2 linked regions of the Nitrosospira lacus genome follow. The main gene of each other region encodes a partner of the protein of the gene in region 2 in a complex. Links are inferred from orthologs where the notes say so. Each region holds a gene or a part of one and is shown on either strand. Other genes may lie near its edges. The genes, in order: EBAPG3_RS11535 and EBAPG3_RS12910.

Region 1 (14,661 bases), 290 kb from region 2 along the record:
CCGCAATCATTATTTTAGTGGCAGTGGGGGATTACTCATATCCCAGGCTTTTCAATGCCCGCGCATCGTCGGCCCAGCCGCTTTTCACTTTTACCCAAACCTTGAGATATACCTTGCCACCGAAATTCTGTTCCATGTCCTTGCGCGCCTGTGTGGCAATCAGCTTGAGTTTCTCTCCATCCTTGCCAATAACGATCGCTTTTTGATTGGTCTTGTCCACAATAATGGAGGCATGAATTTTACGTAATTCACCCTCCATTGTGAATTGATCGATGATGACGCTGGTGGAATAGGGGATTTCTTCTCCCAACAGGCGAAACAGCTTTTCTCGAACCAGTTCGGCGGCAATAAACTGCTCACTACGGTCGGTGACTTCACCTTCGTCGAACAATGGCGGATTCTGCGGCAAATACGACCGGACTGTTCGTATCAAATCCGCGAGTTGCGTTCCTTTCTCCGCGCTCACCGGTATGATCGCCGCGAATGCGTATTCCTTTGCCATTTTTTCAAGGAATGGAAGCAACCGCGATTTATCGGCAAGGCGATCCACCTTGTTGACAACAAGAATTACCGGCTTGTCCGGCCGATCCATGGCAGGCAAGAGCTTTACCACAAGCTTGTCCCGATCATCGAAACGCAATGCCTCGATCACCAGTATCACCACATCCACATCCCGCATACTCTGGATAACCGCCCGGTTCATGGTGCTGTGCAAACGATTTGTATATTGCGTCTGGAAACCGGGAGTATCGACAAAAATGAACTGGGATTGCGCATCGGTGAAAATGCCATGGATGCGATGGCGGGTGGTTTGCGATTTTTTTGAAGTAATGCTGACCTTCTGGCCAACCAAATTATTGAGCAAGGTGGATTTGCCGACATTGGGGCGCCCTACGATGGCGACATAGCCGCTACGATAATCAGGATCGGTGGTCATCGCTGGGAGCAACCGGTGGAAAATGACGAGGTCGTCACAAGAAATACAGCAGGGATCATTCGCCTCATCCGTAATCGCCTAATTTTGTGTTTGGAGCTGTTCATAAGCTTGCCTGGCTGCTTCCTGCTCGGCGCTGCGGCGAGAGGCGCCTGTTCCCGCAGTGCGAAGGGACGGTTTCGGAACCACGCATTCCACCTGAAATTGTTGCTGGTGGGCTTCGCCCGTGGCGGCGACAACAATATATTGCGGGAGGGCCAGTCTGCGGCTCTGCAGGTACTCCTGCAAGAGGGTCTTGGGGTCTTTGCTCAGTATCTGCGGATCCAGTCCCTGGAGCAGGGGAGTGAAAAGACTGACGACAACTCTCTCGGCTTCCGGAAAACCTCCATCAAGATAAATTGCTCCCAGAACCGCTTCCAGCGTATCGGCGAGTATCGAGGGGCGTCGATCTCCGCCGCTTTTGAGCTCCCCCTCACCGAATCTGATCAATCCGCCCAACTCGAGCGTTTGCGCCAATTCGGCCAATGCCTGCTGATTGACAAGATTGGCACGTATTCGCGATAAATCACCCTCGGTCACGTCGGGAAACCGCCTGAATATCAACCCAGCAACTGCGCAGTTGAGTATGCTGTCACCAAGAAATTCAAGACGCTCATTATGCGGCAGGCTATGGCTGCGATGGGTAAGTGCCTGACGTAGCAACTTCGGATGATTAAAGGCATAGCCGATTTTCCGGCAAAGTATGTTGCTGGCCATCTGTTAATGAGTGACGGAGATTCTCAAAGTCCGATATGCCGGACAGGCTGTTCGCCGACCCTTCCAACTGGCGAATTCAGGCCGAAGAGCGACGAAACGATGAGACAAGATTGAATGGATATTTTGTTCCTGCTATTTAATGGACAATCCGATACGGGTCAGGTCACTGAAGTTCCACCAGATCATGAATGCCTTACCGACAATATTTTGTTCCGGCACAAATCCCCAGTACCGGCTATCGCTGCTGCTATCGCGATTGTCGCCCATTGTGAAATAATTTCCCTCGGGTACCTTGCAGGTAAATCCTCTGTCATTGTAGGAGCAGTTTTCGCGGTGCGGGAACGGACGTACTCCGGCAATATGCATATCGGGAACTTCCGGGTTGATAAGGATGCTGTGGCTTTGTTCACCCATCGATTCATGAAAGCGCCGGCTGTAAACGTAATTCAAACCGGATTCTATATATGTGTACTCGCCATCCGATGCCATTTTCACCGGAATATTATTGATAGTCAGCTGCTTATCACGATAAGTAACCGTGTCCCCCGGCACGCCGATGATGCGTTTAATATAATCCATGGATGGATTCTCCGGGTAACGGAACACCATTACTTCGCCTCGCCGGGGTTCGTTTACGGGCATTATCTTAACGTTGGCGACCGGCAGGCGAATGCCATAGGTGTATTTGTTGACGAGGATGAAATCTCCCACCAGCAGCGTGGGGATCATCGAGCCCGATGGAATCTTGAAAGGTTCCACCAGGAATGAACGCAAGAAGAACACGATAAGGATAACCGGGAAAAAACTTTTAGGATACTCCACCCACCACGGTCCCTGGGATTCCGGCGCACGGTGGCGCCTCAGCGCGAAGCGATCAAGCAACGAAATACCCCCGGTGATTACCAGCAGTATCAGCATGATGAGAGGAAAATTCATTCCCTATTCCTTCTTCTTTATATAGATGGTGCCCAGTGTCATACTAATTCGCTACTTGTCGCCCACCTGCAGAATTGCAAGAAAAGCTTCCTGCGGAATTTCAACATTGCCCACCTGCTTCATGCGTTTTTTCCCCGCTTTCTGTTTTTCCAGCAGCTTGCGTTTACGGGAAATGTCCCCGCCGTAACACTTGGCGAGCACGTTTTTTCGCAATGCCTTGATACTTTCCCTGGCGATGATGTGCGCGCCGATGGCGGCTTGTACCGCGATATCGAACATTTGCCGCGGAATCAGTTCGCGCATTTTCTGCGCGAGTTCACGCCCCCGGTACTGACTATTGGCGCGATGCACGATGAGCGAGAGTGCATCCACTTTTTCGCTATTGATGAGGATATCCAGCTTGACCAGATCGGAGGCGCGAAACTCCCTGAATTCATAATCCAGCGAGGCATAGCCGCGACTAGTGGATTTTAACTTGTCAAAAAAGTCCATGACAACTTCATTGAGCGGCATCTCGTAGGTCAGCATCACCTGTCTGCCCATATATTGCATATTTTTCTGTATTCCGCGCTTGCTGATGCATAGCGTAATGACCGATCCCACGTATTCCTGTGGAACAAGTATGGTGGCGGTAATGATCGGTTCGCGGATTTCTTCTATTTTGGAGAGATCGGGCATTCGCGATGGATTATCGATTTCCATGATCGTTCCGTCGCGCATCACTATCTGATATATCACCGTAGGCGCGGTGGTGATGAGATCCATCCCGTATTCGCGTTCCAGTCTCTCCTGGACAATATCAAGATGCAGAAGACCGAGGAAGCCGCAACGGAAACCAAAACCCAACGCCTGCGACGTCTCGGGTTCATACTGCAGGGATGAATCGTTGAGCTTCAGTTTCTCCAGCGCATCGCGCAAAGCATCGTACTGATTGGATTCCACCGGATAAAGTCCGGCGAATACCTGGGGTTTTATTTCCTTGAAACCGAGCATCGGCTGGGCAGCGGGGCGATCCGCCAATGTTACGGTATCGCCCACTTTCGCGGATTTCAATTCCTTGATACCGGAAATAATGAAGCCGACTTCACCGGCACTCAGCGATTCCCGGTTTTTTGATTTGGGCGTGAATACCCCAACCTGCTCACACAGATGAACGGCCTTGCTGGCCATGAGCAATATCCTGTCCCTCGGTCTGAGCACCCCATCCAGTACCCGCACCAGCATGACTACACCTACGTAATTATCAAACCACGAATCGATAATCAGCGCCTTCAAGGGCGCCGAGGGGTCTCCCTTCGGAGGGGGGATGCGTGAGATGACCGCATCCAGGATATCTTCCACGCCCACACCGGTTTTGGCGCTGGCATGCACCGCATGTTGAGCGTCTATGCCAATGATGTCTTCTATTTCCTTGATTACGCGTTCCGGTTCGGCAGCGGGCAGATCGATCTTGTTCAGCACCGGCACCACTTCCACACCCTGCTCGATTGCGGTATAGCAATTGGCGACGGTCTGCGCTTCCACGCCTTGTGACGCATCCACCACCAGGAGCGCACCTTCGCACGCGGCGAGAGAACGCGACACTTCGTAAGAGAAATCCACATGCCCCGGCGTATCGATCAGGTTCAGCAAGTATACGTTGCCATCGCGCGCCTTATATTCCAGAGCGGCGGTCTGTGCTTTGATGGTAATTCCACGCTCGCGCTCCAGGTCCATGGAATCCAATACCTGCGCCTCCATTTCTCGATCTGAAAGGCCGCCGCATAAATGGATGATGCGGTCCGCCAGGGTGGATTTACCATGGTCGATATGGGCAATGATGGAAAAATTACGAATGTGCTGCATCATCCTAAGTTCGGCAGTTGGACGGGGTGGAATGTGCGGTTTTTAGGGTTCAGGGCAAGGCGCAACGGCGCGGAAGGATCATTCCATTCCAAGGATTTGCAACGCAACCCTGTGCCGCAAAAACCGCACACTCCGTCCTGTAGTGAACTCACCATAAAAGTAAAGAGCCAGTGAAGAAAAAAGCCATTACGAGTCATTAAATGAAAAAATGAGCGGTCAACTGCGGGATTTAGGATCATCGATCAGAGGCGGGATAATCAAAGAAGGTGTTGGCCGGATGGCACGGTGATAACTAAAAAAGGGCACATGCTGTGCCCTTTTTAAAACTTATGGCCAATTCACCGCAAGTTCTGCCCATATCCGGCAGTCCCTGTTTTAATCAAGAAGTATGCATTTTAGCGAATTTTGGCAAAATAAGCATCTGGCAACCGATCGAACCTAAAGGAAATCGGCTGTAGAAGCGTCTGGCCGGTCTATATTCCGCCTTTTTTAGTCGATAGAACAAGGATTGGTCTTCAAAATCTCTCCTCATCCAGCGCTTTCCCGCTTTGATTCCTTAAGTTTGACAAGCTGCTAACCTGGATATTTACCCAGCCTTCGCAGGGGCCATTATACGGTGATCTGAGGAAAGATCCGGGCCAGCGCCACAGGATCAAAATGATAATGACAAATTTCCTGCCCTCCCGACACCAACACAGGGACGCGTTCGCCATAACGTGACTTGAGATCCGCGTCGCTGTCCACATCCACCACTTTGAGGTGGAAAGAAAGCCGCGCCTGCAATTTCTGCAGGGCAGCAATCATGTCGTGACAGAGATGGCAATGTTCCCGGCCGTACACGGTCAGTTCCACTGGATCGGGAGCAGGCACGCTACTTGTTATCGCCATTGAGTTTCATCGTGATGAAAGTCGCTGTATCACCGCGCCTTACCAGTATTGCGATGTTGCGCCCCTTCTCGATTTTGTTGAGCAACTGATTGAACTGCTCAACGGTTTTGACATCCTGGTTATTAATGCTGAGGATCACATCACCCGGGCGAACCCCGGCACGACTGGCGATACCTGGCAGCATATCCTCCACCAGCAGGCCATTTTCTATATCCAACTGTTGTTTTTGCTCGGCGGTAAGTTCGCTCAGACTCAGTCCGATGCGATTGGCTGCGTCGGATGGCTTGCCCCGTTTACCGGCGCGGCCCGCAACTCTTTCCTCCGGTGCGACTTCGTCTACTGTGACCGTCAGTTCTTTGGTGGAGCCATTCCGCCATACCTGTACCTGCACCTTTGATCCCGGTTTGGTGGAACCCACGATGCGCGGCAGGTCGCCCGAGGCATTTACAGGTTTACCATCGAATTTCAGAATAACATCTCTTGCTTCAATGCCCGCTTTATCCGCGGGCCCATCCTTTTGCACCGATGCAACCAGTGCACCATGCGGTTTGGGCAATCCGAAGGATTCGGCGAGTTCCTTGGTTACCTCCTGGATCAGCACACCTATTCTGCCGCGGCTCACTTTCCCGTGGGCAATCAACTGGTTGGAAATATCCGTGGCCACGTCAATGGGAATGGCGAACGACAATCCCATGAAGCCGCCGGTACGGCTGTAAATTTGTGAATTGATGCCTACTACTTCACCTTTCATGTTGAATAGCGGGCCTCCGGAATTACCGGGATTAATCGCTACATCAGTTTGAATAAAGGGCACGAAATTCTCTTGCGCCAGCGACCGCCCTTTAGCGCTGACAATACCGGCGGTCACGCTGTTTTCAAATCCGAAAGGCGAGCCGATCGCCACCACCCATTCGCCTACCTTGAGTTTGTTTGGATCGCCCTGTGTCACCTTGGGCAAGCCGGTGGCATCGATTTTAAGGAGCGCTATATCGGTCTTGCGGTCGGCACCGATCAGCTTGGCGCGGAATTCGCGCTTGTCGGTAAGTTTTACGGTAATTTCCTCGGCGGTATCCACGAGGTGTGTGTTGGTCAGGATGTACCCATCCGAGGTAATGATGAAGCCCGAACCCAGTGATTTTGATTCGAAATCTCTGGGAGCGCCATGAGGAGGCATGTAGCGGCGAAAGAATTCAAAAAAAGGATCATCCTCCGGAATATTCGGCATGCCTGGATAAGCCCGGTTACCGGCCATGCTGGGGGCTTGGACGGTACTGATATTCACCACGGAGGCTCCTTCTTTTTCGACCATGCTGGTGAAATCAGGCAATACCTGTGTTTGTGCAGAGACTATGGTAGAAAATCCGAACAGCGCCACCAGAATATATTTAGCTATCATTTTCCGCCTTTGATAAAGACACCATAAACAATATGAAACGGTTAAGAGATGATCAACTGAACGTTGTCAACCTATCATACCGAACAACCATCATGCAAGTTTGCTGGGAAGGAAATTCCAAATGGATTTATATCGGCTTTAGGCAAATAAACCAATATGCATTGCTGTAATTTAGCGGATGCCCCCGCAACCGGGGCCCGATATGGGATATGCAAAGCATCCGTGCCTCATTTAAGCCTCATTTCACTCTGTGGCTGACTACCGAGTCGCCGATTTGCATCACGGTGGCTGGCGGCACTTCGCCAACCGCCGTCACAATATGGTCCGCAACGGTACGGCTGTAAATATTGATAGCGCCACGACTGCGATAAAGCCCTTCAACCGGCGGAGCTACTTGGCCGGATACCGGTTCAATGAATACCGAGACGGCGGCAAGACCGTCCGATAACGCGATATGGCCGACCGGCATCGGTTTTCCGGAAAGGTTGCGTTTCATTTCAATAACCTTTTTAAACCCAGGCGGCGGATCCTTGATCTGCCAGCCGAGCTTGCCGCTTCCCAAGGTGGACGACACCAGATTGATAGTGCGCCATCCGGCGGCTTTCGCCATATATTTTGACTTCAACGATTCCTTATCGATTTCGACGCCGATTTTCAACTGCGTGAAAACAAATTGCTCCACCACCCGGTCCTTATCCATCACCGCGGCTTTCAGCAGCACGCCGCTACGAGTATCCACCCACCACTTGTGGCCATAGCGTTTATCGTCCCTGGGTTCCAGTTCGATTATCTGGCAGGCATGATCGCTGACACGCTCTTGTCCGCCTAGCTTGACAATATAGCTATCGTCGAGACTGCTCAACGGCTGGGGCAGCAAGGCGGGAAAAACTTTCTGCAGCCAGCGTTTTTCGGTTACGATAGTCTTGCTCTCCGGCATGTAGCATCTCATTTCATCGTTATTTCGAACGATTTCCTGCGGAGCGCCGTCCAGCACCTCGCTTTTCTCATGCTCGCCTTCCGCATCCACCAAGTGAATAATGCGGGATGTTTCAATATGATTGCCGGACGAGTAGACAAAAGTGCCGATATAGTTGTGCTGGCGCGGCGCGGCAGCGATCTTTTGCAGCCATTCGAGCGCTTCGGGAGACGAACGAGACGGATGTTGGGCGAATACGGGCTGCATGATGCCAGATAGCACCACCAGGGCAGCCAGCGCTACCCGTGTCATCTGGCAGAGTTTTCGCGCGGTTCGGCGACCGTACGCATATAAGGCGCTACGCCATGCATCGCCGTATTAGGCGAAAATTGACCATGTGCCAACAGGTAATGGTTAATTTGGGCGGGAGCGGGCGCAGAAACCGAAATGACAGGGATTGTTTGCGCAGCGGCAGCAGTTGAGTGAGAGATCGGCGCATTTGCCGCCAGGGTTACGGGAGCCGGTTGGCTGGCCGCCAGATTTTCCGCCGACCGGTCTGCGGTCTGCAGGCTTATCCACCCGACTGCGGCTACCGCTGCTACCGAAGCTGCGACTGCATAGGCTTTAGACTTGTGCCTTGCCGTCTGAGGGCGGGGTGCCAGCACGGTCGGTTCCACAGCCAACCTTGCGCTGACGCGTCGTGCGATATGCGCGGATCTCGCCTCTGGCCGCCCCATGGCATCGCCAATCAGATGATAAACTGCCCATTCATCGCGTAATTCCTCTGTTTTCTTGAGTTGAGTGATTATACTGGCCGCATCTTCCTCATCCAGCTCACCATCCATCAATGCCGATATCTGACTCTTCATGCTACCACCTCTTATCTTTGCCGGTCCCCAATAGGGGCCGTAGTTTTTCCGCTATCGCTTCGCGAGCACGAAATATGCGTGATCGCACCGTACCGATGGGGCAGTTCATGATAACCGCGATTTCCTCATAACTCAGCCCCTCAATTTCTCTCAATGTAATTGCCGTACGCAATTCCTCAGGTAATTCTTCCAAGGTCTGATTAACCGTTTGAGCGATCTGCTTGCTGGTAAGTTCGCTTTCCGGCGTATTCATTTCCCGAAGCTGGCTGGCTTCCTCGAAGCCTTCGGCATCTTCGGCATCAAATCCATTACTGGTGGTCGGTGCCCGGCGCCCCTGGGCCACCAGAAAATTCTTTGCGGTATTAATGCCAATCCTGTACAACCAGGTATAAAACGCGCTGTCGCCGCGGAATGACGGTAGCGCACGATAAGCCTTGATAAAGGCTTCCTGGGTCACATCTTCCACTTCGGTCGCATCACGAATAAATTGCGACAGTAAACGCGCCAGCTTGCGCTGATATTTGACCACCAGCAGATCGAACGCCTGTTTGTCGCCACGTTGCGCGCGTTCCACCAGTTGCTGGTCAATTTCCCGGTCACCCATCCCGCCTGATCCCTGAATATTATGATTGGTATTGGATTGCTACGTTTATGACATAGCTGTCCAAGTATACCCGTTCAAGGGTCATGGGGGAATTACACACAAGGCGTGCCGTTCCTGTTCTGTAGCAAGAGACAACGGGCTGTATAAATTAGTTCACTTGAAAACGTGGTTATTATCCTAAATGTGGCGGATTTACGGAAAAGATGAAGTTCAAGCGGAGGAAGAATATTGCCGGTCATGGCTCTTAGCGGAGCAATGAGATGGAAACGAGCAGTTCAACAAAGCGCCACGTATGCAATGAGTCTGTTATGATTTCTCGCTCTCAGGAAGATCATTCATGCAAACTCAGGCACCCCGGCTTCATTTTGATACGCTGATAATTGGTAGTGGCCTGGCGGGCCTCACCCTTGCACTGAATCTGGCGCAAAGCAAGAAGGTGGGGCTTATCACAAAAGGGGCGCTGCTGGACGGCGCCAGTGGCTGGGCCCAGGGGGGAATCGCCGCGGTATTATCGGAAGAGGATTCGCCCGAGATCCATATTCGCGATACGTTGACTGCGGGCGCGGGTCTGTGCAATGAGGAGGTGACCCGTTACGTGGTGGAAAACGGCTCACGCGCCATTCAGTGGCTGATCGAACAGGGGGTGCCATTTACCCGCGATGAGGGTCACGAAACAGGCTATCACCTGACGCGGGAAGGTGGCCACAGTGTGCGAAGAGTGATTCATGCGGCGGATGCGACCGGTCAGGCCGTGCAACGGACCCTGACCGAGAAGGTGCGCACACATCCCAATATCATGGTACTTGAGCACAATGTCGCGATCGATCTTATTACCAGTGCAAAACTGGGCCGCGCCAAGAAAAACAGCAACAGCTGCCATGGTGCCTATGTGCTGGACAGCGCGGCGGGCAAGGTCCATACCATCGGCGCCAATAGCACCGTACTGGCCACAGGTGGCGCTGGCAAGGTTTATCTCTATACCACCAATCCCGACACCGCCACCGGCGATGGCATTGCCATGGGCTGGCGCGCGGGCTGCCGTGTGGCCAATATGGAATTCATCCAGTTCCACCCCACCTGTCTTTATCATCCGCACGCCAAATCGTTTCTCATCAGCGAGGCGGTGCGGGGTGAGGGCGGTTTGCTTAAACTCCCTGATGGCTCGCGCTTCATGCCGGGGCATGACTCGCGCGCGGAGCTTGCGCCGAGAGATATCGTCGCCCGCGCGATCGACTTCGAAATGAAGAAACGCGGGCTCGATTGCGTTTATCTTGATATTTCTCACAAGCCAGCGGATTTCCTCAGAGGGCACTTTCCCAATATTTATAGCCGCTGCCTGGAATTCGGTATCGATATCACTCGACAGCCCATCCCCGTTGTACCCGCCGCGCACTATACCTGTGGCGGCATCGTTACCGGCTGGAATGGCAAGACGGATCTGGAAAATCTTTATGCGATTGGCGAAACCGCCCATACCGGCCTGCATGGCGCCAATCGGCTGGCGAGCAATTCGCTGCTTGAATGTCTGGTATTCGGTCAGGCGGCTGCCGAGGACATCGTCGGCCAGCCTTTTCAGCTTGGCGTTGAATTGCCGCAGTGGGATGAGAGCCGCGTCACCAATGCCGACGAAGAAATCGTCATCTCGCACAATTGGGATGAACTGCGCCGTTTCATGTGGAGCTATGTTGGCATTGTCCGTACCACCAAGCGCCTGCAGCGCGCGCAGCATCGTATCCAGCTGCTGCATGAGGAAATCAATGAGTATTATGCCAACTTCCGTGTCAGCAGCGATTTACTGGAACTGCGCAACCTGGTGGATACCGCTGATTTGATCGTGCAAAGTGCCATGCTGCGCCATGAAAGCCGCGGCCTGCACTACAGCCGGGATTATCCGGAGCTGTTGCCGGAGGCCCGGGATACGGTGTTGCAACGGCAGAACTGAGGTAAGGGTATTACGCGATCTTGCATGGAATGACAGCATCTTCGTCGTAGGTGTAGACCGCGCATAATCGATGATATCCATCCGCAACGATCACTTTTCCGTTAACCGGATCTCTTGTCAGAAGGAGGGGCGATAACTGCTCCCCCAATTTTATTTTCTGCTGGTCTTTTTCGACATGGGCGTTGCTTACCCCGAGCAATGATAGATTGGACGCCCTGAAAATATCTTTTGCCTTGAACTTCGATATCGATGCGCGTTTCAATTTATCCGCATGAGTGATGGCTGTCTGTTCGTCGTAGAGCAGGCAGAGGTACGATAGCGCTGCTTGATAGTCGTGCTCTTCTGGTTCGCTCAACCATTTGATTTCAACCTTCTTCGACATTCTCAACCCACCTTTGCTTTTCTTAATTTGAAAGTCACCGCCATCTCCCGATGAAGCGGTAACCAAAGCTGATTTGTTCTTCAATTGGAGATCCATCAATTCAACTTCCTGTAATTGCTACCAAAACAGGAGCCTCCCCAGACTTATCTTAGTCAGGAAATTCTTGCAGGAGACAGTCGAGGGGAAGCTCAGGATTTGTCTGAAATAAAGGCTTGCGGCGATTCAAGCACTTTTCGTTTCAAAGCCGGGCTAGTACTGGCAGTTAATCTTGATAACCAGACATCGCAAATCGGCGATATCCTTCATCCTTCCCTGTTACTCGACCTGTTCAGCGCAAGAGCGAGTCAGATAGCAGGTGTCGGTTTCTTTTTAGGTTTCTTTGCTTCTTTGGTTTTCTTTTGCTGACCTTTTGCCATGATGCTCTCCTTGCATTGATGATGTTCACATAGTAACAAAGGCAACCACTCGATAACTAGCGGTTCCTACTTGGATCATTTTACTTTTTGCCGCCATTGACCGTAGTTTTTCAAGTCTGGCTTAAGCCATTTTATACCTATCTGGTGTTGCTGCCGGTCGAATATTGACTATCCGTGCTGTTTGAAAATGATCAGGCGATTGCATCCCAACAGCTTACCGTTCTTTACTTTCTATCGGTTCCATCATGATTGGTCGGCAGCCGGTAAACAATTCGGAATTTATCGCACCTGGCTGAATTGCTCGCGCAGGTTCTTCACGGCGTTGGGCTCGCCGCGAACCCGAAAGAAGGCGCCTTCGTTGTCCGAGTACTCCTCCAGCACCTGACAGCTTGCGTAGATTCCCCCGCGCAGTTGCTGTGCCGACCAGGGAAGAAAAAGCTCGGCCTCCACCAAGTCCTGCTGGAAAAACGCGACGATCGCCTGGCGGAGCTTCGCGACTTCGTCAGGGCGGCGTGCACTCATCACGACGCAATTCGGGTACTGTGCCCGCAAGGCCGCTTCTCGCTCAGCTTGCGCCGCTGCGTCGCCGACGTGGTCGATCTTGTTGAAGACGCGGATGCGCGGCACGACATCCGCACCGATCTCCTCAAGCACCTCATCAGTGACCTCAAGCTGGCGCTCAACCCCGGGGTCGCTTGCATCGATGATATGGAGCAGCAGGGATGCATCAAGCGCTTCGTCTAGCGTTGACTTGAACGAGGCGACGAGCCCGTGTGGCAAATTCTTTATGAAACCGACCGTGTCACTGACGAGCACGCGTGGCACACTCTCCGGGTTAAGGGCACGCACTGTGGTATCAAGCGTAGCGAAGAGTTTATTTGCGACCAGCACCTCGCTTCCCGTGAGAGCCCGCATCAAGGTGGACTTGCCGGCGTTCGTATAACCGACCAGCGCCACACCAGCGAACCCTTGGCGCTCTTGCCGCCGCGCACGCTGCGTCTTGCGCTCGACTTCCATCGCGACGATTTCCTGTTGAAGTTCGGCGATGCGGTCACGGATCTTGCGTCGATCCAATTCAGTGTGCGACTCGCCGCCTCCCCGGCCGCCGACGCCGCTGCGCTGCCGCCCTTGCGGCCCCGCAAGCTTCGCCGCCTCGCGCAGGCGCGGTGCCATGTACCCGAGGCGCGCGATCTCCACCTGGGCGCGCGCAGCACGAGAGCGGGCGTTGCGATGAAAAATTTCGAGAATGACCATAGTGCGGTCCATTACCTCGCAGCCGGCCTCCTTTTCAAGGTTGCGCGCCTGCGATGGCGAAATCTCATGGTCGACCAGGATAATATCGATATCCCGGCTATCAGGGTTGGCGACTATTTCCTCGAACGCGGGGGGGTCGTTGTTCAAGAAGCTGCGTATTTCCTGCCGTTTGCCGACGCCCAGGTATGCCGTTCTGTCGAAGCTTGAGCGCTTCTGCACGAACGTGCGGACGACCTCATACCCCAGTGTTTTTGCAAGTTCGCGCAGCTCGCTCAGCGACGCCTCAAACTCGTCATCGCTCACGCCCGGTAGTTGTACGGCCGCTACAACGGCGTACCTGGATTTCTCTTCAATTTCTCTTTGCATTAGGAGATTACAGATCTTGAGTGGGCGAATTCAGATAGTACCTGCAAATGTGATAGCCGCTGGCGCTGAGTATGCAATTTATAACCATGCTTGTTGCTGCCGGGCATGAACGGCGGCATTGAAGCAGAAGCTCGACTGTCCAACCGCTGCTATCTGGAAATATGAACTTCCGCCTCGCACTCTCTATATTCAAAATGAACTAGCAGTCTATCGGATGTGAAGGAAATAATCAGCTGCAAAAACAGGACTTAAAAGTATCGGGCCCGCCATATTTCACCGCTTTTTCGGCCAATAGAACAACTATCGGCCTCAAGATCGTCAAAATCTGTCCTCGCCGAGCCATTTCTGTACTTCGATTCTTCAAGTCCGACAGGCTGCTAGGCCGGAGTAAGCATGGGAAACAGTCCACGTAACCCGGCGGCCATCATCTCCACGGCTATCGCGGCAAGGATAAGCCCTCCTACGCGCTGTATAACATCCAGAGTGGATTGCCGAATTTTCTTCTCCGCCTGGCAGGCCGTATAGAAAGTTATCCAGCACACGATACCCACGATAAAGATAGGCACCACGATGTGGACCAGATCTGCGGAGGTTTGCCATGCGCTATTTCCCATGACATAGCTGAATGCCGCCGGCCCGGCCAGCAGCGGCACCGCCAGGGGAACGATTGCCGCTTCCCGAACCCCATGTTCACTAGTGACCGAGGGAGATCCCTTGAAGGTTGATTCCTTCCCAAGAACCATTGCTATTGCCAGTAACAAGACAATAACCCCTCCACCAACCTGCATCGCCCCGAGTGATACGCCGAGTAATCCCAAAATGGGCATGCCGAGAAATGTTGCCACCAGCAACGCTACCGTGACGCTCAATCCAATGGTCCTGGCAAAGCGGCCTTTGCCGTGCAGATCAAGCCCCTCCGTGGCGGCGAGAAAAACCGGGATCATGGAAACAGGTCCCGCCAGCACGAAGAGCGTGATGGTCTTCTTGAGAATTAGCGCTAAAATTGAAAGCATTATCTAGCCGAAATAGGTTGAATATCGCGCATCTATTCTGAGAGGGAAATGGATGGCTGATCTTTTCAAAGCTGACGCCGGATCAGCGATTCGGCGAGCAGACAGGTAACGGTCCTGGGAGAGGCAAGTGCAAGGGCGGTCAAT
Region 2 (14,724 bases):
TTCTTGGCGCCCTTGTGGCGGATTCCGCCGCGCTTGGTCTGCATTGGCTTTACGATCCGGTGCGCATTGCGGAAATTGAAGCGGCCCGGGGATTAGCATTCCTGCGCCCTGATGCCGACAATTATGCGGGCGCGAAAGGGTACTTCGCCCATGGTGGCAAATCTCCCGGAGACTCGACCAGCTACGGCGAGACGTGCCTGTTGATGCTGAGGCATCTGGCAAAACATGGAAAATTCGATCGTGTCGGGTATCAGACCGAATACCGCGCACACTTCGGGCCCGGTGGCGCATTCGTGGGTTATGTCGATTCCCCGACCCGTCAGACTTTGCGCACGCTGTTATCAACGGAGTCCCCTGAGTTTCCGGCGGCATCCGGTGCTGATGATGATCAGCATCCTGCCCTGGCAGCGCTTCCAGCGCTGGTTGCAACTCACATCGGAACGCTGGACGAACTGCTTGACCGGATCGACGAAGCCGTGCGCGTAACCAATAACAATGAACTGGCGGTCGCCGCGGCGCGGTGTTCAGCGGCAGCTTTGTTTGAAGTGTTGCAAGGTGCTCCGATGGGCATGGCATTGACGCATGCCCTGCCATTTGCGGGGAATACGCTCACGCCCCTGCTTGAAGAGGCGCTTGCTCTGCCCACCCTGGATTGCGTTGCAGCTGCCCGGCGCTTCGGCATGTCCTGCCATGTCGCGGAAGGCTTGCCGGTAATTTTCCATATTGCGCAGCATGCGTCAGGCTATCGTAATGCAATCGAATCCAACATTCGTGCCGGCGGCGATAGTTGCGGGCGCTCAATCGTGCTAGGCGCCCTGGTTGCGGCACATGCGGCGATACACAATAGCTCCGGATTCCCTGTTCCACTATCGTGGCTGGCACGATATGGCAAGTTTGCCATGGCTGCCGACGCGCTTGCGGCACTCTGAAGCTGGCCCCTGAACCGGGTCGCATGGGCCAGCCGTTGACAAGTCATCGAGGAGAACACGCATGAATTGCGATAGTGAACTGGATGTGCGCGGCCTGCACTGCCCCTTGCCCATTCTGCGAACAAAGAAATCCCTGGCGGAAATGACTACCGGGCAAGTACTAAAAATCCTGGCAACCGATCCTGGCGCGGTGATTGATTTCCAGGTCTTCGCTGATCAGACGGGCAATGAACTGTTATCCTCCTCGGAAACCGCCGGAGAATTCATGTTTTACCTGAAAAAGAAATAAACGTATTAGCGATTGATATCCGCAACTCCTTGAACCGCTCATCTCATTCCCGGCCGCTTCATTATGCCTGTTAACTTCATCCCCTCCCTCCCCGAGCAATTACTTCCGGTAAAAGGTGTGTCTCTCGGCATTACAGAAGCCGGAATCCGCAAATCCGGCCGTAAGGATTTGCTCGTGATCGCACTGGATGACGGTGCAAACGTTGCCGGTATTTTTACGCAAAACGCTTTTTGCGCTGCACCGGTGGCCGTTGCCAAAGAGCATCTTTCGAATCCGGATTCCAGATCCTCGATCCGCGCATTAGCCATCAATACCGGAAATGCCAATGCAGGCACGGGCAAGGAAGGAATTGCGCACGCCCGCGCAACTTGTGCCGAGCTCGCCCGATTGCTGAGCTGTGCCAGTCATCAAGTGCTGCCCTTTTCCACCGGGGTGATCATGGAGCCCCTGCCGCTGGAAAAAATTATCACGGGTTTGCCCGCGGCGGTAGCCGATCTCAAGCCGGACAACTGGTTCGCTGCCTCCCAGGCAATCATGACAACCGATATCGTCCCCAAGGCGGTCTCGAAACAGATTTCACTCGACGGCATGACCGTGACTGTTACCGGCATTGCAAAAGGCTCCGGGATGATCCATCCCAACATGGCGACGATGCTGAGTTATATAGCCACCGATGCGGCCTTGACTCAACCGCTGTTGGAGGAAATCGTGCGGCATGCGGCAGCCAAGTCATTTAACCGCATCACCGTGGACGGCGATACATCCACTAATGACGCTTTCATTCTGATTGGCACGGGTCGTGCGGGCAATCAAGCCATCGTGGATAAAGCAAGCCCCGGATTCACCGCACTGCAAGATGCGGTAACAGAAGTTGCGGCGTGGCTTGCGCAAGCGATCGTGCGTGATGGCGAGGGGGCCACCAAGTTCATTACCATACGGATTGAAGGAGGCAGGACACCGGACGAATGCAACCAAGCCGCATACGCCATTGCTCGCTCACCACTCGTTAAAACCGCTTTCTTTGCATCTGATCCCAATCTGGGCCGAATACTCGCGGCCATTGGTTATGCGGGCATAAACGGACTTGACGTGAACAGGTTGCAGCTCTATCTGGATGATGTATTGGTTGCAGAGAATGGAGGGAGGGCATCCGGCTACCGGGAACAGGACGGCCAGCGAGTGATGAAACAATCGGAAATCACCGTACGGGTTGTGCTTGATCGGGGATCGGCATCTACCACGATATGGACCTGCGATCTGTCTTATGATTATGTAAAGATCAATGCGGATTATCGAAGCTAGCGATACACCCGTAACACCCGTAAGCAATAATCAGCGGAGCAAGGCGGGGCCGAAAGCCAATCGCATAAACAGGGCCGCTGTGCGCCGACAAGGCGCGCAACGGCCCTGCCCTTTCAACGGCTTACCCGCGCCCTCGAGTCTTATCATCGATGCTGGCCGGACAAAGCGGCCAGCATCGGGCTATTTCTATTCGCCCATGGGTTTCATGTGCTGCAAGTTTTTCCCACCCCATCCCGCCTCGTATTCACCGGCCAGCGGAGATTGATCACCGGACCCGTAGCCCTGCCCGGATCGGCTCGAATGATCGCGCCTATGCTTCATTCTCATTTTATTCGCCTCATCCTTGTCGATATACCCATCTCCGTTGGTATCCATTCTTTCAAACATCAACTGACTATGACGAGCATGTTCTTCCTTGCTGACCCGGCCATCTTTATCAGTATCCGCCATGGACATTCCACACCGGCCTTCACCGGACTTCTTTTCACCATATCCTTCCTTTTTACTGCCCTCATGATACTCCGCCACCATGTAGCCTTTACCTAGAGATTGCACGGCGAAAGGGCTCTCCCCCGCGGAGGCGATGGGTGCAGCGCCAAGCACGGCGGCAATAGCGGTTCCAAGAGCGAGAGAGCTGATTGATTTTTTGCTGGGCATATTATTCATGGTATTTTCTCCTGTAGGTGGTACTTGGTTTGGATAACAAGCTTTTGAAACAGCATGCGCTTACCGACCCGCTTGCCGTTTTGTGGTAACTCATTAGCAAGATCCTTTTTTAAAGATCCGCACATGAGCAATCTGTTACGCTTCTATAAACCGCTACCCTTGCGGATGCTGCCGTAACATACTAAATTGTCTTGTTTTCCGAGATACTGTTCAGTACGATAACGCACATAAGGCAAATACTGGAGTGCAGCACCAGGCTCCAGAATCCCGCCCTTCAGATATCCATTCACTATTGATCACATGAATAACTGGGACACGCTATACGGCCGCGCCGAAATACTGCTCTCCCGGCTGGAGGGACTGCTATCCATTGAGCAGCCTGACCCTGGCTGGGATACGGCGGTTGCATTCCGCTGGCGAAAATACGGTCATATCGGATTCATACAGCCAGTCGCCCACCCTCATCACGTTACGCTTGATGCATTGCGGGGCGTCGAGCGGCAAAAAGAACTTTTGGACCGGAACACTCGTCAGTTCGTGCAGGGCTATCCCGCGAATAATGCGCTGCTCACGGGCGCGCGGGGTACGGGCAAGTCGTCGCTGGTGAAGGCAATGCTTAATAAGTATGCCCCTGCGGGATTACGTCTAATTGAAGTGGAAAAGCATGACCTCACCGGTTTGCACGATATCGTCGAAAAGATATGCCAGCGCCCCGAGCGCTTCATTCTGTATTGCGACGACCTGTCGTTCGAGTCGGATGAGCCTGGCTACAAGACGTTGAAGGTGGTGCTGGACGGTTCCATCGCCACCGCTTCCGAGAATGTTCTGGTCTACGCCACTTCCAATCGCCGTCACCTGATGCCGGAATCCATGAGGGACAATCTGGATACGCGGCATATCGAGGGAGAAATCCATCCCAGTGAATCGGTCGAGGAGAAAATTTCGTTGTCGGAACGCTTCGGTCTATGGTTATCATTCTATCCTTTCGATCAGGACGAGTACCTGGATATTGCTAGCCAGTGGCTCGCCTATTTTGGAATCAGGGAAATGACTCCTCATGCACGTGAAGCGGCGCTGCAATGGGCGCTGGGGCGTGGTTCGCGGAGTGGGCGCGTCGCATGGCAGTTCGCGCGTGACTGGACAGGGAAACGGAAAACGGAATTCGGCGGGGAGCGGTAAGAAATTCCTTCCGGCATGTTTCATCCTTCTGATATCGTTGAGGTAGCCGCTGCGGTCATTACCCGGCTTGATGGCGGCTTCCTTCTTGCCCGCAGGCCCGCGGGCAAGCCCTATGCCGGCTACTGGGAATTTCCCGGCGGCAAGGTGAAGCCCGATGAACCGCTGTTGCATGCCCTCAAGCGCGAGCTGATGGAAGAACTGGGCATATATGTCGAACACGCCTATCCCTGGATCACCCGCACCTTTACCTATCCTCATGCCACCGTGCGCCTGCATTTTTATCGCGTGGTGCAATGGCATGGCGAACCGTACCCTCATGAGAACCAGGAGCTGTCGTGGCAGTTTTCAAACAATGTCGCGGTTGAACCCATGCTGCCTGCTAATGCACCCGTATTGCGAGCGCTTGATCTGCCACCGGTTTACGCAATTACCAACGCGATGGAAGTGGGTACGAACCTTTCTTTGCAACAGATAAGGCACGCGGTGGAAGGGGGGGCGCGCCTGGTGCAAGTGCGTGAAAAGGAGATGACGCACGAGTCGTTGCATGTTTTTGCCGGTGAAGTAGTTGCATTGGCTCATCGTTACGGCGCCAAGGTTTTAATAAACGGTGATATTGGCTTGTGCCGCGAAGCTGGCGCGGATGGAATCCATTTCCCGTCAGCACAATTGATGAATATTACGGAACTGCCCGGCATCGACTTGTGCGGGGCGTCCTGTCACAATGCGGAAGAGCTTTCTCAAGCCGAGCGATTAGGGATGAGTTTTGCTGTACTCGCGCCAGTGCTGCCAACACAGAGTCATCCCGAAGCGCAAACGCTGGGGTGGCGAAAATTCGCCACCCTCGTTCGGGGATGCTCGCTTCCAGTATACGCGTTGGGTGGCTTGCGCCAGGACGATTTAACCACGGCATGGGAGCATGGCGGCCATGGCATCGCCATGATGCGGGCTATTGGGTAGATATTATTTTTAATGAAGGGAAAGCTGCGTAAATATGCCAACCTTGAACCCCTCTCTATTCCTCATCCTTCAATGCCTCACCCTCTTGTTTCTCCGCTTCTGGAATGCGGTAGGATTCTGCGGCCCACTCCCCCAGGTCGATCATCTTGCAGCGCTCCGAGCAAAACGGGCGATAACGATTGGCGTTAGTCCAGATAACGATCCTGCCGCACCGGGGGCAATTGACGACGGGTTGCTTCATTTAACCTGAATCCGGCAGAGAAACTTCTGTCTGTGAAAGCATTCATGACTCCACCAGGCAACGCTATCCAATGCCGTGGAATCCGCTCGGAGATCCTAAAAATATTATAGATTAAAATGGGGAATCCGCGAAGATTCGCCTTGTACAGATGACCAGAGCGAGTATAGGCCAGAAAAAATGAGTCAAGACCCTCACGATTTCCGCCGTGCAATCAATATGTTTTCTTATCAATATTTATTTTCCAATACATACTATGCTAAAATGGTTAAGTTTTTTACAAGTTTTCTTTAAAACTTACAAACCGGAAAACGGGACTGCAAAATATGGCAGATTTTGAAAAAAAACAGGAAATGAATAGTCGGCGGCGTTTCCTTATCGCCGCAACTTCGGTGGCAGGCACGATCGCAACCGCCGCTGTCGCAACACCCTTCGTGATGAGCATGATGCCCAGTGAACGCGCCAAGGCGGCAGGGGCACCGGTTGAGGTGGATCTCAGCAAGCTCGAGCCGGGCATGCTATTGATGGTGGAATGGCGTGGCAAGGTTGTGTGGATATTGGACCGCACCCCCGACATGCTGGCCAGCCTGAAGCAGCTTGACGGTCAGGTCGCCGACCCTAAATCGGAAAAGCCCCAGCAGCCTGCTTACGCACAGAATGAAACCCGCTCCATCAAGCCGGCAATTCTGGTCGTGGAAGGTGTCTGCACCCATCTGGGATGTTCCCCCGTTTATCGCAAGGACATTGCTCCCGCGGATCTCGGAGCCGACTGGCTGGGTGGTTTTTTCTGTCCCTGCCATGGTTCCAAATTCGACCTGGCGGGCCGCGTCTACAAAAGTGTTCCCGCGCCGACCAACCTGGTTGTCCCCCCCCATACATATTTGAGCGACAATCTCCTGTTGATCGGGTCTGATCGTAAGGAGTCCGCATAATGAGCAAGCGACTGGATTCAATGGTGGAATGGCTGGATGCACGTTTTCCTTTGACCGAGACCTGGAAGTACCATCTCGCCGAATATTACGCACCGAAAAACTTCAATTTCTGGTACTACTTCGGTTCGCTTGCCTTCCTCGTGCTGGTGAATCAGCTTCTCACCGGCATTTTTCTCACCATGAACTACAAGCCGGACGCCAGCATGGCATTCGCCTCGGTCGAATACATCATGCGAGACGTGGACTTCGGCTGGCTGATCCGCTACATGCACTCCACCGGCGCATCCATGTTCTTCGTGGTGGTCTACCTGCATATGTTTCGCGGAATGATGTATGGTTCCTACCGCAAGCCGCGCGAGCTCCTCTGGTTGATCGGCATGGGCATTTTCTTCATCTTGATGATGCTGGCGTTCACGGGATACATTCTGCCGTGGGGCCAGATGTCCTACTGGGGCGCCCAGGTGATCATCAGCATGATTGGCGCAATCCCGGTGATTGGACAAACCCTTTCCAACTGGATCCTGGGCGATTTCATGCTGTCGGACGCCGCGCTCAACCGTTTCTTCGCCTATCATGTGGTGACCCTGCCAGTCCTGCTTGTGACGCTGGTATTCGTCCATGTCGTCGCATTGCATGAAGTCGGTTCGAATAATCCGGACGGCATTGAAATCAAGGCGAACAAGGATCCGGTCACCCATATTCCGGTGGATGGAATCCCCTTTCATCCGTATTACACGGTGAAGGATATTTTCGGAGTGGTCGGATTTTTAATTGTGTTCTGCGGCATCATATTTTTTGCACCGGAGATGGGCGGTTATTTCCTTGAATACAATAACTTCATTCCAGCCAATACGCTCCAAACCCCCGATCACATCGCGCCGGTATGGTATTTCACCCCATACTACTCGATGCTGCGGGCGGTTACCGTCAACTTTCTCTGGATAGACGCAAAACTCTGGGGCATCGTGCTGATGGGCGCTTCGGTCGCAATCTTTGCCCTGCTGCCCTGGCTGGACCGCAGTCCCGTAAAGTCGATCCGCTATAAGGGGCCTTATTTCAAGATCGCCCTCACGCTTTTTGTCATTAGCGTTTTTGTGCTCGGCTGGCTCGGCACGAAATCGCCCACCCCGCTCTATACGCTGCTGGCACAAATATTCACGGTCATCTACTTCGCCTTCTTCGTTCTTATGCCGTGGTACAGCAAGATAGACAAAACCAAGCCTGAGCCGACAAGAGTGAAAGAATGAGAAAAATAACACAGATCTTATTTATTTTTTGCCTGGCTCCCCTTGTCGCATTTGCCAGCGGTCCTGAAATGAAACTGGATAAGGCACCCATTCATCCAGCCGACAAGCTATCGCTGCAACGCGGCGCACAGGCTTTTGCCAACTATTGCCTGACCTGTCACAGCACCGAATACATGCGCTACAACCGGCTAAGAGACCTCGATCTCAGCGAGAATCAGATCAGCGATAACCTCATATTTACCGGGCAGAAAGTAGGCGAGCTCATGACGGTTGCCATGAGGAAAAAAGAAGCCAAACAGTGGTTCGGTGTAGCTCCACCCGATCTGTCTGTAATTGCCCGCTCGCGTGGCGCAGACTGGCTCTACACCTATCTTCGCAAGTTTTATCGTGATGAGTCCACAGCCACGGGCTGGAATAACCTTTTATTTGATAAGGTTGCCATGCCCCATGCACTCTATCAGTTGCAAGGAATACAATCGGTTGCGGTTAAAACCGTTGATGACGGCCACGGTGGAAAACATGAAGTCAAGGAATTGAAACAGGACGCACCGGGTACGCTTTCGAAAACCGAATATGACATGTATATCGCAGATCTGGTGAACTATCTGGTTTACGTAGGGGAACCCGCAGCCACAAAACGGGTACAATTGGGAATTATCGTCATGCTCTTCCTGTTTGCCATGCTGGGACTGACTTATGCCCTGAAACAAGAGTACTGGAGAGATATCCATTGATCATTTCACTTCCATCGAAAGTGCCTAGTCCAATTATGCGGGAAAGTAATAAGTCATGATGACGCTGTACTCAGCCACCACTTGCCCATTCAGCCATCGCTGCCGTATCGTGCTGTATGAAAAGGGAATGGATTTCCAGATTATTGATGTCGATCTTCACAACAAGCCCGAAGATCTGGCGGTCATGACCCCCTATAGCCGGGTTCCGGTACTGGTGGAACGCGATCTCATTTTGTATGAATCCAATATCATCAACGAATATATTGATGACCGCTTCCCACATCCGCAGCTCATGCCCGCTGATCCGGTAATGCGTGCCCGCGCACGGCTGTTTCTGCATCGCTTCGAGCAGGAACTTTTTTGCCATATCGACTCTGTCGAGAGCAGCAATCAGAAAACAGCGGATAAGGCGCGCGCGACGATCCGCGATAATCTGACGGTGATTGCACCGGTATTTGTCAAACAGAAATACATGCTGGGAGACGAGTTTTCCATGCTCGATGTAGCGATTGCGCCACTTCTCTGGCGACTCGATCATTATGGCATTCAGCTGCCCAAGCAAGCCGCGCCGCTATTGAAATTTGCCGAGCGCCTGTTCAGCAGACCGGCGTTCATTGACGCGCTCACCGCTTCCGAGAAGGCGATGCGCAAATGAAAGAGCGTTCCACCAAACCCTATCTGATTCGCGCTATTTACGAATGGTGCTCCGATAGCGGTTACACCCCTTATCTATCGGTCAAGGTGGATGCCCAGACTCGTGTACCCACCGAATTTGTGAAAAACGGTGAGATCATACTCAACATCAGTTTTGATGCGGCACATCATCTTACGTTGGGTAACGATTTAATCCAGTTTTCTGCCCGCTTCGGCGGCTTATCGCAAGAAATCTCAATACCGGTTAATGCGGTTCAGGGAATTTTTGCCAAGGAAACCACACAGGGTATTCTTTTCCCGCCGGAGGGTGAGGCAGATGCGGTACAACCCGAGAATGGCATTGAGAATCCGGATAAGCCACCGTCATCAACTCAAATCTCGCCCGCACCTGCTGGTAAAAAGCGCCGTTTCCAGGTTATCAAATAATTCCCGCTTGTTTCTGCAGCGCCTCCTCACAAGTTTGCTCCCTCGCTTCCCAGTCTCTATAATTACACCCGCGCCGGCATAGCTCAGTTGGTAGAGCAGCTGATTTGTAATCAGAAGGTCCCGAGTTCGACTCTTGGTGTCGGCACCAATAAAAACAGCTAGTTAAGTATTAATTGGAGGGTATTGTATGTTGACCCCTCCAATTTTAAGTAAATCATAGTAAAATTCCAACGTGTCCATTACTCGCACAGATTTCGACGCGATTTGCGAAGCAGATCTGGCGGAGCTGGTTGCGGGTCAAGTACCCGAAGGCTTGCATCTCGATTACAAACGCGATTCCTACGGACCTCGTGACGAGGATAAAAGAGAACTGCTTAAGGATGTATCAGCTTTTGCAAATGCAAACGGCGGGCATATTGTTATCGGCCTTGATGAAACGGAAGGCGTTGCATCTCAGCTTTACGGAATTAAGACTGCGGATATTGATGTTGAAGTATCTCGCCTAGACCAGATTGTCAGGACTGGTCTCGAACCCCGCATTCCCGGTATCCGAGTACGTGCCATCCCTTTAGAGTCTCAATCCCACGCGATAGTTGTTCGGGTTCCGCGTAGCTGGCGCCTACCCCATCGAGTCTGCGCACAAAATTCCAATAGGTTCTGGATTCGCAATTCGGCGGGTGCTCACGAGGCAAGCATGGACGAACTTAGGCATCTTTTTACGTTATCAGCATCAGCGATTGACCGCGCGAGGGCATTCCGCGCTGAACGCATGGGACATATTACGAGTGGTGCGGGCGCCGTGCCCTTAACCGGCAATGGCCGTTTTATACTCCATATCATACCGCTGTCAGCTGTGGCTTCTACTGCCACTTTAGATGCGAAACAGATATACCCTCACGTGGACGCATTTAGGCCTCTAGCTAGCAGCGGCTTTTCCCCACGATACAATTTGGATGGTGTTATAAGCGAATGTGGGGGTGTGGTGGGTCTTGGTTATACGCAATTATTTCGCAACGGCGTTATAGAAGCGGTGATTTGCAATCTCGTCCACGCTTCCAACGGAAGAAATGGGATAGCTGGTTTACGTCTAGAAAAAAATATTTTTAGCCTACTTTCAGGATACATCAATGGCTTAAACACAGTTGGTATCGAGCCACCGCTAATCCTTATGTTCACGCTGGAAGGTGTGGAAGGAGCTTACTACCACGTAATCGATCAGTTCCGTGACGAACAAATACCCTTTGACCGACCTGTGGTAGCTTTGCCGGAGTGCTATATTGAAGACTTCGGCAGCGATGCGGACTACCACCGCGCAGTTAAACCAGCGTTTGATGCGTTGTGGAATGCAGTAGGGTTGGATGGTTCTCGCTTCTTTGATAAAGAAACGGGATTGTGGAATGGGCGCTAATCCGGTTACAAAGCAGTTGCACGCTACATCCATCCCTCACCAATATTCATGAATACGGTCTTTATTATTGGCGCAGGAGCCAGCAAAGAAGTAGGTCTACCAACCGGTGCAGAGCTCAAGAAAGCGATCGCCAAATCTTTACTACCAAGGCTAAGGTTCGAATTAAATGTCTTAGACTTTCGCCACAGACAGAAACGTGCCAAAAGCTGCCGGGAGCTCGAAATACCGCTTCAAACCTCCTAGCATTTGCTATATTAAATCCATGGGAAGATTGCGGGACAGCCAACCGACTATGGGATCTGTCCCGCTCATGCCAAACGCTAGGCACTCGTTTCCTGATCCTAGAAGGAGGAAGAACAAAATGAAATCAAAACTCGCTAGCACCCTGTTAACACTCCTTGCATTGAGTCTTGCCTCTACACAATCGTACGCCGTTTGCGACTTCGGCCCCGACACCTGCTTGCCAGGATTCGTGTGGCGGGAAGCGTTTAATGGAGATCACGTTTGCGTAACAGGGGCTACTCGCACTCAAGCCGCCAATGACAATTCGATTGGATCGCAAAGAAAAGTACCGGGTACTGACGCATGCAAACCGGGTTTCGTCTGGCGCGAGGCGTCCCCTACCGACCATGTCTGTGTGCTTGGAAGCACACGCACCCAAGCGACTTTAGATAATTCTCAGGCAAATGCCCGACGAGATCCGCAATGCGCTAATCCATTGCAAAACGACACTTCACCGCCCAGTTTTATTCAGAACACAATTACGTTTGTACGTGTCTCTGACAATCTTCAGGTCGGGTCAGAGATCATACCGCCCGCCGGATTGACAAAATCGTCACTGGCCAGAGATCGACGGCTTGTAATAGCAGCTTCTGCAGGCGACAACGAGAGCGGCATTGCCAACATACGTCTGCAAGGTGGAATAAGCTGGAGTTGCACAGCGCGTCTTGAGAATATCGGCGCCAATAGACAAGGGACGCTGGGTGCGCAGTCTGACGAGGAAAAAAATAACACCAGCACACCGGGAAATCCGCTGCTGCGAAGCGTTCATTTCACCATTGACCCTTTTGAGGGCAATCCCTCACGCCTAGTTTGCCCATGTACCAATGATTCTGGCTCGCTCACGGTTACCATCACGTTGGTAGCCCGTAATGGGAAGGGATTGGAAGCAACTTCTGCACCAATTACAGTGCAGTATGCCCCGCAATTACCGACCTGCGGCGTTGCGTCGGGTGAAATCTGTGGCAATAAAGAACTCGGCCAAGTCCTGACTTGCACAGACGGACAGAGCTGCGACTTCAAAAGGTCGACCGTTTGCTCGGGATGGTGGATATTCAGAACATGCGATAACGTTCAGACAACTGACATGTTTTGTCCATAGGTCATACAGCATTAAAGTGGGTGGCCTTACATTCCAATATACGTCTGACGAGATGCTGGAGAGGAACGCCGCGAAAGCGCGGCGCCCTTCAGCTTAATTCGTTGAAGCTGTAGAAAAAGTCTCGCGCAACATGGAAATGCTGAGTGTCATGCACTGCTTCTTGCCGCTCGTTCAGCGAGCAGTCCATGACCGGCTGAAACGTGTCGGGAAGAGCCCATCGCGAGCAGCAGTTCCGTGCCAATTCCGGTCATTCGGGTAAGGGGGTGGAGGGACCCCAAAGAAAATCAAAGCTGTTCTTCGACCGGAAGCAGTTGCACTCGACACTTGGTTGCAATTCGCTGATGCAGCTCCTTGGCAACTGGCTCATCACTCAACAAGATGAAAAACTGGTAGCATGAAACTCACCCGTTTGAAGACGAAAAACCGAGAGAGCCTCACTCTTCTGTCTACCAATGAGAAAAACTTCCTTCTTGCTACTCATGTGGCCGATGCTATTTATGGCGGCGGCACTTGCAGATCCACGGCAGGATAAGGATATTAAAGTTAAGGTGCAAGTCGCGGGGGAAAACGTTATTGTTGACGTAATCCTCTCTGTTCCGGCCACCCGGCAGGAGGTCTGGGTCGTGCTGACTGACTTTGAACACATGGCTGATTTTGTCTCCAACCTGAAGGAGAGCAAAGTGGTCAGTATTTCGGGAGACACGCTAAAGATTTTCCAGCGCGGCTCTGCAACGTATGGCCCGATCAGTTTTCCATTTGAGTCAACACGGGAAATACGGTTGATCCCCTTCGATAAAATCTGGTCGCACATGATCAGTGGCAACATGCGCAAGATGGAAGGTACGACGCAGCTGATCGATGAAGGTGGGCAAACTCAGATTATCTATCATACCGATACCATCCAAGAATATTGGATTCCTCCAATAGTGGGAAAGACTTTCATCGAGCACGAAATTCGGGAGCAATTCTATGAAATGCGGAATGAAATAGTCAGGAGAAAACGGGCCTCCGCTTCTTCGAAACCAACCCGAAGCTCTGCACGCGGAATTTGATGATGCTTTCCTGCTGATGAGTAGGAAAAGGAAGTGCAGTGCTTGAGGCTGTTGGAGTGGATGCGCTCGCGCAGTTGGTTGTGCACCGACCGGTTTTTAATCAGCCTGACTTGTATTAATTCTTCCGCCTGCTATTCTGCGAATGTCGTGTAGTTGAAACGATCGCTGGATGCATCCTCGGAAGAGCCGGTGATAAATCAAGAGAGAGGCACAAGAATGAAACCTATGATTATCATTGCTTCGTTATGGTTAACGATGCTGCTTATCCCATCTACTTCATTTTCACATGATGAATCGACGGACATTCCACCTATTCATGCCGAGACCGGCCATGTTTACATTGCAAACCGCACAAACGAAGAGATTATCTTCTATTTGGAGTCGGCAAACACAATTCGAACAAAGCATCGTCTCCCTCCCGGATTTGGAGCGACGTTTAGCGGAGCAGCTGCGGATGCATGGTTTAACATTCACATTTACACCGCTAACACTCATGTGAATTATGGTCTTGACGCAGGCAATCGGTACTATATCAAGCAAAACCCGGCCGGAATTCCAAATGTATACAAAATGCCCGGACGCTGACATACCTGATCGATTTTCCAACTTTGGTAATTGATAACCGCCGAAGTAATCTACGGTGGCCAGAATATCCAATAAGGTGTCGTGGACGTGGTGCGATTGAGCCCATTTCCCGGCCCCAGCGGCTTTGCTTTCATAAAGCGCCTTTGCCTGGTGCTTGCTCTCGACTTACGGTGAATCAGTATGCATCCAGCAAATGGGGGGGCATCCATTTCTTCTTACCACTGTAACGCTGTGCAAACAGAAAAACGATTCCTTTCACTTCAAACAGCGAAAGGAACAACATTGGGTCTGTTCCAATTTCTTTCCAAACCGCAAAGCTTTTTAAACCCGAATCGCCAACCTTTCCGCATCTTGATATAGAAATTCAATGCCGTTTGGCTAATAGCTGCTTAATCTGGTCCAAGTCCTGCTGGATCTGCTCCACCGATGCAACCAGATAGATCAGGCCAAGGTAAAGATTATATTTTTCTGGCTGGCTTTGTTCATTGCCAAATGAATTGAGATTTTCAACGAACATTCGCTTTGCATCCGCGGCTGCTGACATGTTGGACTCCTTAAAAATGGTTGATAGATCTCACTGTTAAACATCAGAAGGATCGCACGGATGAATGCGTATCACAACAGGGTAATGTGAACGCCCCGCCGTGCCACCTGTCATACAGCCAAGCGCGCTTGACTCAAAACCCCCTATCTATCCATCGCTTTCTTGAAAACTCATGGCATCCCAAGGGATTTTGTTATTTCA

The links.
Region 1: the proteins of EBAPG3_RS12910 (region 2) and EBAPG3_RS11535 are in contact, whole or in part, in a crystal structure (PDB 1YFN), measured with the Escherichia coli proteins. The link is inferred for Nitrosospira lacus from one-to-one orthologs.

What each region holds. Positions count from the first base shown.
Region 1 is NZ_CP021106.3:2,538,348-2,553,008, reverse strand. The notes cover bases 6,761-9,603. They hold EBAPG3_RS11535 (sigma-E factor negative regulatory protein), read right to left. Parts: upstream 8,541-9,603; coding sequence 7,980-8,540; downstream 6,761-7,979. Other genes in these bases: nadB (L-aspartate oxidase), read left to right, coding at 9,482-9,603; rpoE (RNA polymerase sigma factor RpoE), read right to left, coding at 8,542-9,144; EBAPG3_RS11540 (MucB/RseB C-terminal domain-containing protein), read right to left, coding at 6,994-7,983. Also shown: DNA repair protein RecO, read right to left, coding at 1-10; GTPase Era, read right to left, coding at 32-937; rnc (ribonuclease III), read right to left, coding at 1,016-1,690; lepB (signal peptidase I), read right to left, coding at 1,823-2,626; lepA (translation elongation factor 4), read right to left, coding at 2,678-4,474; EBAPG3_RS11550 (glutaredoxin family protein), read right to left, coding at 5,081-5,359; EBAPG3_RS11545 (DegQ family serine endoprotease), read right to left, coding at 5,343-6,755; more of nadB, read left to right, coding at 9,604-11,086; EBAPG3_RS11520 (hypothetical protein), read right to left, coding at 11,097-11,564; EBAPG3_RS11515 (hypothetical protein), read left to right, coding at 11,664-11,873; GTPase HflX, read right to left, coding at 12,164-13,504; EBAPG3_RS11505 (MarC family protein), read right to left, coding at 13,882-14,517; EBAPG3_RS11500 (hypothetical protein), read right to left, coding at 14,657-14,661. UniProt on the Escherichia coli protein: An anti-sigma factor for extracytoplasmic function (ECF) sigma factor sigma-E (RpoE). ECF sigma factors are held in an inactive form by an anti-sigma factor until released by regulated intramembrane proteolysis (RIP).
Region 2 is NZ_CP021106.3:2,821,517-2,836,240, forward strand. The notes cover bases 7,933-10,838. They hold EBAPG3_RS12910 (ClpXP protease specificity-enhancing factor), read left to right. Parts: upstream 7,933-9,124; coding sequence 9,125-9,553; downstream 9,554-10,838. Other genes in these bases: EBAPG3_RS12900 (cytochrome c1), read left to right, coding at 7,933-8,473; EBAPG3_RS12905 (glutathione S-transferase N-terminal domain-containing protein), read left to right, coding at 8,529-9,128; EBAPG3_RS12920 (AlbA family DNA-binding domain-containing protein), read left to right, coding at 9,786-10,838. Also shown: EBAPG3_RS12855 (ADP-ribosylglycohydrolase family protein), read left to right, coding at 1-929; EBAPG3_RS12860 (sulfurtransferase TusA family protein), read left to right, coding at 991-1,218; bifunctional glutamate N-acetyltransferase/amino-acid acetyltransferase ArgJ, read left to right, coding at 1,282-2,520; EBAPG3_RS12870 (EF-hand domain-containing protein), read right to left, coding at 2,707-3,186; EBAPG3_RS12875 (ATP-binding protein), read left to right, coding at 3,487-4,365; EBAPG3_RS12880 (Nudix family hydrolase), read left to right, coding at 4,381-5,322; DNA gyrase inhibitor YacG, read right to left, coding at 5,378-5,563; petA (ubiquinol-cytochrome c reductase iron-sulfur subunit), read left to right, coding at 5,887-6,492; EBAPG3_RS12895 (cytochrome b), read left to right, coding at 6,492-7,739; more of EBAPG3_RS12900, read left to right, coding at 7,736-7,932; more of EBAPG3_RS12920, read left to right, coding at 10,839-10,961; EBAPG3_RS15060 (hypothetical protein), read left to right, coding at 11,323-12,342; EBAPG3_RS15065 (hypothetical protein), read left to right, coding at 12,543-12,740; EBAPG3_RS12925 (SRPBCC family protein), read left to right, coding at 12,840-13,394; EBAPG3_RS12930 (hypothetical protein), read left to right, coding at 13,611-13,979; EBAPG3_RS12935 (hypothetical protein), read right to left, coding at 14,344-14,523. UniProt on the Escherichia coli protein: Enhances recognition of ssrA-tagged proteins by the ClpX-ClpP protease; the ssrA degradation tag (AANDENYALAA) is added trans-translationally to proteins that are stalled on the ribosome, freeing the ribosome and targeting stalled peptides for degradation.